Regions from separate parts of the Streptomyces sp. NPDC058295 genome, predicted to be linked through region 2. Evidence: riboswitches for the same ligand, from Rfam matches in the RefSeq annotation. Region 2 holds a riboswitch; the other holds the start of a gene.
What was found. Region 2 has a riboswitch for ZMP and ZTP ahead of ACFVYS_RS24905 (glycine hydroxymethyltransferase). Riboswitches for the same ligand answer to the same signal wherever they lie in the genome.
Positions count from the first base shown of each region.

Region 1: it holds a riboswitch for ZMP and ZTP, as region 2 does, so the genes downstream of both, ACFVYS_RS32400 (bifunctional 5,10-methylenetetrahydrofolate dehydrogenase/5,10-methenyltetrahydrofolate cyclohydrolase) here and ACFVYS_RS24905 (glycine hydroxymethyltransferase) in region 2, are expected to answer to the same signal.

Region 1 is NZ_JBHVYO010000038.1:47,096-53,102, forward strand. Features, by position in the region: gene ACFVYS_RS32395 (MFS transporter) at 35-1,249, opposite strand; gene ACFVYS_RS32400 (bifunctional 5,10-methylenetetrahydrofolate dehydrogenase/5,10-methenyltetrahydrofolate cyclohydrolase) at 1,603-2,469, opposite strand; ZMP/ZTP riboswitch at 2,492-2,577, opposite strand; gene ACFVYS_RS32405 (GNAT family N-acetyltransferase) at 2,876-3,373, opposite strand; gene ACFVYS_RS32410 (Uma2 family endonuclease) at 4,040-4,606, shown strand; gene ACFVYS_RS32415 (PPOX class F420-dependent oxidoreductase) at 5,008-5,376, opposite strand; gene ACFVYS_RS32420 (hypothetical protein) at 5,849-6,007, shown strand, end outside.
Region 2 is NZ_JBHVYO010000024.1:20,257-26,263, forward strand. Features, by position in the region: gene trpS (tryptophan--tRNA ligase) at 1-380, opposite strand, end outside; gene ACFVYS_RS24905 (glycine hydroxymethyltransferase) at 460-1,908, opposite strand; ZMP/ZTP riboswitch at 1,949-2,039, opposite strand; gene ACFVYS_RS24910 (glutathionylspermidine synthase family protein) at 2,161-3,348, opposite strand; gene ACFVYS_RS24915 (hypothetical protein) at 3,381-3,821, opposite strand; gene ACFVYS_RS24920 (hypothetical protein) at 3,951-4,829, shown strand; gene ACFVYS_RS24925 (DUF3050 domain-containing protein) at 4,810-5,589, opposite strand; gene ACFVYS_RS24930 (hypothetical protein) at 5,808-6,007, shown strand, end outside.

The DNA of each region.
Region 1 (6,007 bases), on a different contig from region 2:
GCCGGCCCGGCACCGCGCCGGCGTGCACGCGTGGTCAGGCTGTCGGGATCTGTCGGGCCTGTGCCGGGGTCTCGGCCGCCGATGACGTGATCAGTTCGGAGGGGCCGTTCCCGCGGTCGGTGAGGCCTGCGAAGAAGGCGAGGGCGAGGCCGGCGGCGGCCAGGGCCGCGCCGACCAGGGCGGGCGAGCCCCAGCCCCAGCCGGCCGAGATGGCCAGGCCGCCGAGCCAGGCGCCGCCGGCGTTGGCCAGGTTGAACGCGGAGTGGTTGGAGGCCGCCGCCATCGTCGGGGCGTTCTTCGCCTTGGCCATGAGCAGCATCTGCACGGGCGTGGTGACCAGGGCGCCCATCGCGCCCATGAAGGCGAGCGTCACCAGGGCGGGAACGGTGCTGTGAACCGTGAAGTAGAACGTCACGAGCGACGCGCCGAGCAGGGCGAGCCCTCCGTACAGCGTCGGGCGCAGCGCACGGTCGGTCAGCGGGCCCGCGACGAGCGTGCCCAGCGTCATTCCGGCGCCGTAGAGCGCGAGGACCCAGGTGGTCGAGGATTCGGAGAGGCCCGTCAGGTGGGTCAGGATCGGCACCAGGTAGCTGTAGACGGCGAAGAAGCCGCCGAATCCCACGACGGCGGTGGCCAGGCCCAGGACGACCTGTCGGTTGCCCATGGCGCGCAGTTCGTGCCGGATGCCGGCCTGGTTGCTGCGCGGCTGGTGGGGGACGAAGGCGGCCAGCGCGGCCAGCGCGACGAGGCCGATGACGGCGACGGCGCAGTAGGCGTAGCGCCAGCCCAGTTGCTGCCCGAGAGCCGTGCCGGCCGGGACGCCGATGATGTTGGCGATGGTCAGTCCGAGGAACATCCTCGACACGGCCCGCCCGGCGCGTTCGGGAGCGACCAGCCGGGAGGCCACGACGGCGCCCACGCCGAACAGCGCCCCGTGGGGCAGGCCCGCCAGGAAGCGTGCGGCGAACAGCAGGCCGAAGCCGGGTGCGAGGGCGGACGCGACGTTGCCGATCACGAACAGGGCCGACAGCAGGAGCAGGAGCCGCTTGTGGGCGATGCGCGCGCCGATACCCGTCAGCAGCGGGGCGCCGACGACGACGCCGAGCGCGTAGGCGGAGACGATGTTGCCGGCGTGCGGCACGGACACGCCGACCCCGTCGGCGATCTGGGGCAGCAGCCCCATCGTGGCGAACTCGGTCGTACCGATACCGAACGCGACGAGGGCAAGGGCCAGCAGGGCCAGTGGCATGGAGCGGAAGTACCTTTCGCGGGCGGCGGTCCGGATCGTGGCGGAGCAGGCGGGACCACGAGGGGTCCTGCTCCTGTGGCCATTCGCGCCGGCCACCGTTGCCCGGTGCGCCCCCCAGGGCAGGGAAGGCCCACAAGCAGTGCAGCGGTGGCCCATGCCCACGCATTCCAAGATCGGCCGACAGAAATTATGGCCTGCCTCACACCGGCTCCGGGGGCCGGTCATGCGGTGCAGGGACGGTCTGCGGGCGGCTGCGTCTGCGGTGCCGTCCGGCCGGGCAACCTCGCGGAGGCAGATCCGGCGGCTTTGGCCAAGGGCGGGAGAGCGGACGGGGGTGCGTGCCCGAGGGAGGGTCAGCGGTGCGGGACTCCGAGTTGGTGCGCGGCGGCGTCGACGGTCTGTGCGAGCAGGACGGCGATGGTCATCGGGCCGACGCCGCCGGGCACCGGCGTGATCAGGCGGGCTCGGGTGAGGGCGGTGTCGAAGTCCACGTCGCCCACGTTGCCCGGGTTGTAGCCGGCGTCGATCACCACCGCGCCGGGCTTGATGTCCTCACCCCGGATCAGCCGGGGCCGTCCCACGGCCGCCACCACGACATCCGCCTCCCGGACGATGTCCGGCAGGTCCGCCGTGCGGGAGTGGCAGTAGGTCACCGTCGCGTCCCGGGCGAGCAGGAGCATCCCCACCGGCTTGCCGAGGATCGCGCTGCGGCCCACCACGACGGCGCGCCGGCCGGTGAGGTCGACGTCGTAGGCCTCCAGCAGCCGCATGATGCCGCCCGGGGTGCAGGACACGAAGCCCGGCAGCGCGAAGCTCATGGCGGCAAAGGAATGTGCCGTGACCCCGTCGACGTCCTTGTGCGGGGCGATGGCCTCGAACGCGGCTCGCTCGTCGATGTGCGGGCCGCAGGGATGCTGGAGCAGGATGCCGTGCACGTCCGGATCGTCGGACAGGCCGGCGAGGGTGCCGATCAGCTCGGCGGTCGTGGTGGCGGCGGGCAGAGCGATGTGCCGGGACCGGATACCCGCCTTCGCGCACCGCGCCCGCTTCATACGGACGTAGGTGACCGACGCGGGGTCCTCCCCCACCAGCACCGTCGCCAGGCAGGGACTGGTCCCGGTGTGCTGTGAGATCTCTGCCGCCCTGGCGGCAGCCTCTTCGACGATGCGTCCGGCAAGACCGGTGCCGTCCATGAGCTGGGCCGTCTGAATCGCGGACATGGTTGCCCTCCGGGGGTGGCCGACCACTCGCCCAGGCGCACGGCAACGACGTCTCGTCAGACCGCTCCCCGGTGGTGCTCCACCTCAGCGCCAGTCACGGCCCACAGCGCACTGTAGTAGACGTGGAGCATGCTCACACCGCTCAATGTCCGGTGCCAGGAGGCGACTTGCCGGGGCCGGGAACGAAAGAGCGTGGTCGTGAAGGGGCGGTCGCCTGCGCGGCGAAAGGCTCTGCGGGGCTTCAGCCGGACGATCGTCCCCGCAGGCAATAGGTGAGGCCCGGGGACACTGTCCCCTTCACAACCACGTCCCGCACAACACCCGCCGCCGCGGCGGCATTCCCGCCCCGTCCGTACAGCATGCGCGAGCCGCGGCAGCGTGCGACTGAGGCGGATGAGGCGGCCGCTTACACGCTGCGCTCCATGCAGAGCAGCTGGTCGCGTGTTTCCCATGAGGGGGCGACGGTGAAGCCGAACCGCTCGTACAGGGCGATGGCGCTCGTACGCCATGTCCACACCGACAGGCGCAGCGTGCCGACGCCGTTCTCCGCGGCGTGCGCAAGCGCGGCACCGATCAGGGCGGACGCGACACCCCGGCTGCGGAACGCCGGGTCCGTCCAGAGTCTTTTGATCTCTGAGCGTCCGCCGGCGGGGGCGGTCAGCACGAGGCAGCCCGCGGCCGTGTCACCGCTCAGGGCCATCAGCACGGTGTCGTCGGCGAACGCGGCCCGCGGGTCGGAGATCTCTGCCCGATAGCGGTCCGGCAGCTTGTCGGCGTCCGTGACGGCGCTGCCCTTCTCGGCCTCGGTCCGCAGGTGGTAGGCCGCCAGCAGCTCGGCCAGCCGGTCCGCCGGGAGGCGTTGGCCCGGCCGGTGAACGATGACTGCCTCGCGTGGATCGGTCATTGCACCAGCATCCACGGCCTGTACCCGGCGTCCGACGTGGGGGCCGGTGCCCGCACAGAACAGGGAGGAAGGTCCGGCTGGCCAGGTTCCAGGGCGGTGAAGTTTGTGGCTGGGCTGCGCTGTCAAGGAGCTGGGGCGCCGGGATTCGATGCCGGTGATGGCCTTGTAGCTGGTCCGGTCGATGCGCGGGCCCCGGGCGGCCTGATACTTGGGCAGGCGCGTATGACGATGCGGGCTGCCCCTTGACGCCCTCCCCCTCTGAAGGAGGATGTCAATCGATGGCCGACCGCCACCGCGTCGACCTGGTCTTCGACGTCCTCGACACGGCAGCCGGCTGGGCCACCGGGAAGACGGCCGCATCATCCCCACGGACCGCGGATCGAAGTGCACCTCTGCTCAATTCCACTGCAAGAAGCGCGAGTTGGCCCTACGGCAGAACATGGGCAGGAACGGTATCCGATACGTGTCCCAGAGCATGGGGAACTTCCCTGTTCCGCTCCCCCGAGGCCGATCCCATTCTGCCGGTTCCTGACCCGTCATGGGCCCGCTGGTCGGGGTGTCCGACAGGAAGAGGGTGCGAGTGAGATCAGCGCGCCGGACGGACGGCAGACAGTACGCTGAATCCAGCGGGATCAGGCCCGCCGCACAGTGTCCGGGAGGTGCTTCATGACGGCCGAGATGATGGCCCCGGCGTGGATGCATGAGCAGATCACGGCCGAGGAGTACGACTCCTGGTCCGAGGAGCAGTGCACCGGCATTGAGGTCGTGGACGGGATGGTCGTCGTGAGTCCGAGTGCGTCCAAGCGGCACAACCGACTGGCCCGGATTCTGGCGAACGCCCTGGATGCCGCCGCGGGCCCGGAGTGGAATGCCGACACGGACTTCGACGTCCGGCTTCAGGACGTCCCGCTCACCAATCGCCGCCCGGACGTCGTCGTGTACCGCGCAGACACGATCGATGTCACCCCCACCCGCCCTGAACACGTGCTGCTGGTCGCGGAGGTGGTGTCGCCGGGCTCGGAGACCACCGACCGGATCGTGAAGGTCGACCAGTACGCCAAGGCAGGCATCGCCTTCTACTGGCGGATCGAGCAGACCGCGACAGGCGTTCCTCTCGTGTACACCTACGTTCTCGACCCCGCGACGAAGACCTACCGGAACGGAGACGTGTTCACCGGCGTCCTCAAGGCAGCAGCCCCCTTCCCGGTGGAGATCGACCTCGGCCAGGTCTGACCCAGGCGCTGCCCAGCAGTCGGCAGCGTGTGAGCGATGCGTGAGCAGACGGCCCGGCACAGGGCGGCAGGAGCCGTATCAAGTGGCTCGCCGTACGGTTCCGACCAGGGGAAACAGCACCGCGTGCAGCGCCGGGCGCCCCCCGGCAAAGACCCGGTCCCGCCCTGGAAGCGGGTGTCGCAGGCCGTTCTGCCAGGGCACAGGAAAAGGGCCGGATCAGGAGGGTTTCCTCCCAGAGCCGGCCCTTCGTCGTGTCCGGGGCGTGCCACACGCATGCCACTGGACAAGACCGAGGTGGCGAAGATCGACCCGCCCGTGGTGCGGCGAGGTCGCCAGCGGCCTTCGCTGCCCACGACCTGCTGGACAGCCCCCGCCCGACCCGTAACTTCACGGCCTTGCGGCTATTCCTCGAGGCCCCAGCTGTGGATCCGCCTGGGGTGGAGGCGGATCACCTCCTCACTGAAGTGCGGGCCCAACTCGTGGGGTCCGGTGAGGAGTTCGGCCTCTCCTCGGATGTCCACGCCGCGCACCGTCCAGGGCCGCAGGCTCACGATGTCGTCCACGACGAGTGCGGCCTTCGGGTTCTTGCGGAGATTGCGCCACTTCTTCGTCTGTCCCATGGCGAACCCGCCGATCAGGATCGTGCCGTCCTCCTGGAGGAAGAACCCGACGGGGTTGGCCTGCGGCTGTCCCGAGGGGTCGACCGTCGCGAGGCGCCCCAACCGCTGCGACATCAGGTACGCGCGTTCGGCCGTGCTGAATTCGGTCATGGCAGCAGCCAAACATGTCCCGGCCACGCGCACATCGGGTCATCGGCCTAGGTCCCGGGGCTGAGCCCGCTGCGATACCGAAGACGGCACCCAGGACGGCAGCGGAGACGGGAAGGTAGGCCTCGAAAAGGGCGGCCGGGAACGGCTTTGACGCGTGGTGTGCTGTTCGCCGGTGGTGAGCCGGACGTTCGCGGCGGAAGGGCACGGATCGCCGGGCCCGCGGCGGCTGCCGCACGGTGAGGGGAACCCGTCCGGCGCGGTCCGTGCCGCGCCGGACGGCGGGCGCAGACGGCCGCCGGCACAGCACGTCGAGGGAGGGCACGAGACACGTTCCGCGTACACCCGCGGGCGTGCGGGCGGCTCGTAACCTGGTCGGGTCTGATCGCCTGCGGGAGGGGAGTGTGCTCGTGCCGCCGTACGGGGAAGGGACTGCCGGCGGGGCTGCGGGCGGGGCTGTGCGTTGCCGTCGGCGGTGAGCGTCCTGGGCCGCCTCGGCCGTCCGCTGCCCGGGCTGCGCCGGTTGAGCGTGCAGGAGGTGCGGGGCGGGGCCCGGATGGTGCTGTGCGCCACGCTGTCGTGGTACCTGTCGGTCGAGCTGGGCATCAACAGTGCCCCCATCGCCGCCGTGCTG
Region 2 (6,007 bases):
ACGGAGGCGCGGTCGGCGCCCTGCCTGGCGGACTTGTCCTTGAACTGGGTCATCCGGCTGGCCTCGCCGAAGCCGGTGAGGCAGTTCATGACCCAGGCGAGCTGGGCGTGCTCGGGGACGTGGCTCTGGACGAAGAGCGTGCAGCGGTCAGGGTCGAGACCGGCCGCGAGGAGCTGGGCGGCGGCCAGCCGCGTGTTCGCGCTGAGCTCCTTCGGGTCCTGCGGGACCGTGATCGCGTGCAGGTCGACGACCATGTAGAACGCGTCGTGGGTCTCCTGGAGCGCCACCCACTGGCGGACGGCGCCGAGGTAGTTGCCGAGGTGGAACGAGCCTGCCGTGGGCTGGATTCCGGAGAGCACGCGGGGTCGGTCTGAGGCCATGCTCATCATTGTCTCAGAGCGCGGAGACCGCCCGGAACGGGTCCCGGGCGGCCCGCGGGGCCACCCGGGTGCCGCCGGGTCAGCCGAGGTCGATCTCCGGGTACAGCGGGAAGCCCGCCACCAGGTCGGTCGCCCGCTGGGCGATCTCTTCCGCCACCTTCGCGTCGAGCACGTGAGAGGCCTTGGACGGGGCGCCGGACTTGGTCGTGCCCGCCTCGGTGGTGGTCAGGACCCGGTCGATCAGGGAGGCCACCTCGTCCATCTCGGCCGTACCCAGGCCCCGGGTCGTCAGCGCCGGGGTGCCGATGCGGATGCCGGAGGTGTACCAGGCGCCGTTCGGGTCGGCGGGGATGGCGTTGCGGTTGGTGACGATGCCCGAGTCGAGCAGCGCCGCCTCGGCCTGGCGGCCGGTGAGCCCGTAGGAGGAGGCCACGTCGATCAGGTTCAGGTGGTTGTCCGTGCCGCCGGTGACCAGGGTCGCGCCGCGCCGCGTCAGGCCCTCGGCGAGGGCGCGCGAGTTGTCGACGATGCGCCGGGCGTAGTCCTGGAACGAGGGCTGACGGGCCTCGGCCAGGGCGACGGCCTTGGCGGCCATGACGTGCGGGAGCGGGCCGCCGAGGACCATCGGGCAGCCGCGGTCGACCTGGTCCTTGAGGGAGTCGTCGCACAGGACCATGCCGCCGCGGGGGCCGCGCAGGGACTTGTGGGTGGTGGTGGTCACGATCTGGGCGTGCGGGACCGGGTCGAAGTCGCCGGTCAGCACCTTGCCCGCGACCAGGCCGGCGAAGTGCGCCATGTCGACCATGAGCGTCGCGCCGACCTCGTCGGCGATCTCGCGCATGATCCGGAAGTTCACCAGCCGGGGGTACGCGGAGTAGCCCGCGACGATGATCAGCGGCTTGAAGTCGCGGGCCGAGGCACGCAGCGCCTCGTAGTCGATCAGGCCGGTGGCCGGGTCCGTGCCGTAGGAGCGCTGGTCGAACATCTTGCCGGAGATGTTGGGGCGGAAGCCGTGGGTGAGGTGGCCGCCGGCGTCCAGGGACATGCCGAGCATCCGCTGGTTGCCGAAGGCCTGGCGCAGCTCGGCCCAGTCGGCCTCGGAGAGGTCGTTGACCTGGCGGACGCCCGCCTTCGCGAGGGCCGGGACCTCCACACGGTCGGCGAGGACGGACCAGAAGGCGACGAGGTTGGCGTCGATGCCGGAGTGCGGCTGGACGTACGCGTGGCGGGCGCCGAAGAGCTCGCGGGCGTGCTCGGCGGCCAGCGCCTCGACGGTGTCCACGTTGCGGCAGCCGGCGTAGAAGCGGCGGCCGATGGTGCCCTCGGCGTACTTGTCGCTGAACCAGTTGCCCATCGCGAGGAGGGTGGCCGGGGAGGCGTAGTTCTCCGAGGCGATCAGCTTGAGCATCTCGCGCTGGTCGTGGACCTCCTGGCCGATGGCGTCGGCGACGCGCGGCTCGACGGCGCGGATCACGTCGAGTGCGGCACGGAAGGCGATGGACTCGGTGGAGAGGGACTGCTCGGACATGTCGTCGGCCTCCGGGGGCGTGGCGTGCGGTCACGGTTCTCGGTCTGGCCCAGGCGCACGGCACTCTTGTCGCTCACAGGCCGCTCCCCGATGGTCCGTCCCATCCCAGCGCGCCAGTCACGGCCCGCTCGCCAGCCTACCGGTCACGCCCGAATCCCAAGGTCCGGCGTCCACCATGCGAGCGACGTCGGACCCGCGCAGGAGCACGCCTCCAGCCGCTCTGGAGCAGCTGTCGGACCGGGGTCGCCGGGTCTAAAGGATCACGTGCGGCAGGAAGCGGGCGTACTCGTCCGTGACCGGGCCGGAGGACTCACGGATGCCGAGGCCGGCCGACTCGCCCTCGACGGTCCACGCGCCGAGGACGACGTGGTTGCCGTCGAACGTGGGGAGGGCCGCCAACTGCTGGTAGCAGCAGGCTTCGTCGGTGCGCGGGGCGGGATCGCCGCCCGGTGCGTGCAGGGTGACCCCGGCGCCCTCGCGGCCCAGCAGCGGCTTGGCGACATAGCCGGTGGTGGCCGCCAGTTCACGGGGGCCGTCGAGGTAGGCGGGGAGGAGGTTGGGGTGTCCTGGGTACAGCTCCCACAGGACGGCCAGCAGGGCCTTGTTGCTGAGGAGCATCTTCCAGGCCGGTTCGATCCACAGGGTGGTGCCGGTGCCGCCGCCGTTGTCGAGGGTGTCGAGGACATGGCCCGCGAAGCGGTCGGTGGTCAGCCACTCCCAGGGGTAGAGCTTGAAGCAGCTGCGGATGAAGCGCAGTTGACGGTCGACGAAGCGGCCGGACAGCGGGTCCCAGCCGATCTCCTCCATGGAGATCCAGTCGGTGTCCAGGCCGGCCTGCTCGGCGGTCTCCTTGAGGTAGGCGACCGTCATGAGGTCCTCGCCCAGCTCGTCCTCCGAGGAGTGCGCGAAGTAGAGCGGGCTGCCGGGCGGGAGCAGGGGGGCCTGCTTCTTCCAGGCGGCGACCAGGCGTTCGTGGAGGGAGTTCCACTGGTCGGCGCCGGGGAATCGTTCCTCCATCCAGAACCACTGGGGGGAGGCCGCCTCCACGAGCGAGGTGGGGGTGTCGGCGTTGTACTCCAGGAGCTTCGCCGGTCCCGTGCCGTCGTAACGGAGGTCGAAACGGCCGTAGACGGACGGGAGTTCGTCGCGCCGGTGCCAGGCCTCGGTGACCGCCGCCGCGATCCGCGGGTCGGTGATGCCGAGGTCGGCGAGCCGGTCGGTCTCGACGAGGTGGGCGGCGGCCGCCAGGCACATGGTGTGCAGTTCCTCGACGGTCTCCTCCAGCGCCTCGACCTCGTCGAGGGTGAAGACGTAGTACGCGCTCTCGTCCCAGTAGGGGCGCAGTCGGCCGTCGGGGTGGCGGGTGAGGGGGTAGACGAGACCCTGGTCCTCGACGGTCCGCTGCCAGTCGGGGCGGGGTTCGATGCTGTGACGTCGCACGGTGCCGGTGTCCTGTTCAGCCGCTCGGGCGCTCAGCCGCCGGAGCTGCCCTTGCCGACACCGCTGCCGCTGTCGCTGTCGCTGCCGAACCCGTTCCGGTCGACTCCGCCGCCACTGCTGCTGCCTCCGCTGCTACTGCCTCCGCTGCTACTGCTGCTCGAGCCGGTCGAGCCGCTGGACCCCTTGCCCGGCTTGGTGAAGGAGCCGCCGTCGACCCAGGAGCCCTTCTTGTCGCCGCCGTAGTACCAGGCGGCGTCGGTGGAGGCCGTGGCGGACTTGCCGACCTTGCCGGACCGGGTGGACTTGCAGTTCTTGTCGGCGACGACCTTGTAGCCCTTGGTGAGGTTGTAGCTGTCGCGGTCGACGCACCGCTTGTCGGGGTCGGAGGAGCAGGCGGACAGGGCCGCCGCGAGCACTCCCATGCCGCCGAGTACGACCGTGCCCGAACGAAGTCTGCGACGCGCGTCCGCCATGTTCCGTCTCCCCGTTTTCGCATCGCCGCTACGACGATTTCCGGCCGTCAGCCTAGACACCGTGCCGAGAGCGACCGAAGGCGGCCCGCCCACCAGCCTTTCCCCTACAGTCCTTTCGTGCTCTTCGGAATGGTGTGCGCCCTCGGCGCGGCGGTCTGCTTCGGTACGGCGACGGTGTTGCAGGCGATGGCGGCGCGGGCGGCCGCCGGCGGGAGCGGCGGGGACGCGGCACTGCTGCTGCGGGCGGTGCGGGAGTGGCGGTATCTGGCGGGGCTCGCGCTGGACGGGCTGGGTTTCCTGTTCCAGATCGCCGCGTTGCGCTCGGTGCCGATCTACGCCGTGGGGGCGGCCCTCGCGTCGAGCCTGGCGGTGACGGCGGTGGTCGCGGCGCGACTGCTGCGGGTACGGCTGAGCCGGACCGAGTGGGCGGCGGTGGGGGTGGTGTGCGCGGGGCTGGCGATGCTGGGTCTGGCGGCGGGGACGGAGGGTGAGGAGAGCGGACCGCAGGCGCTGCCGTGGGTGATGCTCGGCGCGGCGGGCGGGGTGCTGCTGCTGGGACTGGCCGGACGGCGGCTGACCGGGCGTGGACGGGCGCTGGTGCTGGGTCTCGGGGCCGGTTTCGGGTTCGGGGTGGTGGAGGTGGCGGTGCGGCTGATCGACTCGCTCGACCCGGCGGAGCTGCTCACCGACCCGGCGCTGTACGCCCTGCTGCTGGGGGGCGGTGCCGCGTTCCTGCTGCTGACGACGGCTCTCCAGCGGGGGTCGGTGACGACGGCCACGGCCGGGATAGTGATCGGCGAGACGATCGGCCCCGCGCTGGTGGGGGTGGTGTGGCTGGGCGACCGCACCCGGGAGGGGCTCGGCTGGCTGGCCGTGCTCGGTTTCGCGGTCGCCGTGGCGGGGGCGCTGGCGCTGGCCCGGTTCGGCGAGGCGCCCGAAACGGCACCGCCCGCGGGGTCGGCACCGGAGCCGGCACCGGAGCCGCCGGTCAGGCCATCGCCTCCGTGATGCCGTCCCACAGGCGGATCCTCGCCTCCAGCGCGAGGGTGGCCGTCTCGACGGCCTCCTGCCAGCGCGTGTCGTCCGTGCCGCACAGGTCGGCGACCATCTGCATGGCCATGGGCGTGTGCTCCTCGCCGTCCACCTCGATGTGGCGGGCCAGGTAGTCGCGGAAGAGCGGGAACCGGTCGGTGCCCTCCTTCTTGATCACCTGGTCGAACATGTCCGGGATGAGGTCCTCCCGGGAGAAGGCGAAGGCGGCGGCCCGGCAGTGCAGCGGCCGGTCGGCGATGATCCGGAAGGTCGTGCGCACGAACTCGGCGGCGGGGGCGGGGACCTGGGCGACCCGCAGCGCCGACGGCACGTCGTGGCCCTCGCCGATCAGCGCGACGAAGGTGTCGATCCGGGGGGTGGCGGCGCCCGCCTCGTCCATGCCCGCGCGGTACAGCTCGAAGTGGCTGGTGAAGCCGCCGTTCAGCTCGTCGCTCTCCTCGACGAGGACGATGTCGTTGATGAGCCGCCGGCTCACCTCCGAGCCGCGCGGCACCCAGGGGACGTCGACGCAGGTGAGGTCGCGCTGGAGCGACTTGAGCAGGGACATGAAATCCCAGACCGCGAACACGTGGTGCGCCATGAAAACCGCCATGTGTTCCCGGCTGCTTATCCGCTGGTAGATCGGGTGGGCGGTCACTTCTTTTCGGACCGGTTCGATCGCGGAACGGGCATTCTCGATTCCCTCGTGGGTCAGATTCCAGTCGTACCTGGACACGGTTCCTCCTTCGGTGGGGGAGATCGATCGTGCACTTCTCTCGACGCACCGGCAAGCGCTTCCGGGAATCCCGGAGAAGTTACCGGCAGTATCGCTCGACAGAAGGATCCAAGACCGCCGAAAAGGCGATTAAAAGCCGCGTTCCGGACAGTCGAAGACAGTTGTAGAAGTTTGAAGAACCTGTGAACGCAAGCGCTCTCTGCCGCGTACTCGACGGTGTGACCAGTAATCCCGTCACCGTCACTGCCGCATATCGCGTGGTGCCGGGCCGCGAGGCCGACTTCCACTCCTGGGGGTGGGCCATGCTGGGCGCGAGCGCACGGCAACCCGGCTTCCTGGGGGGCGGTGTACTTGTCGATGGAGAGGCGGAGTGGCATGTGGTCTATCGCTTCGCGACCGAAGGCACCGCCCGGGCCTG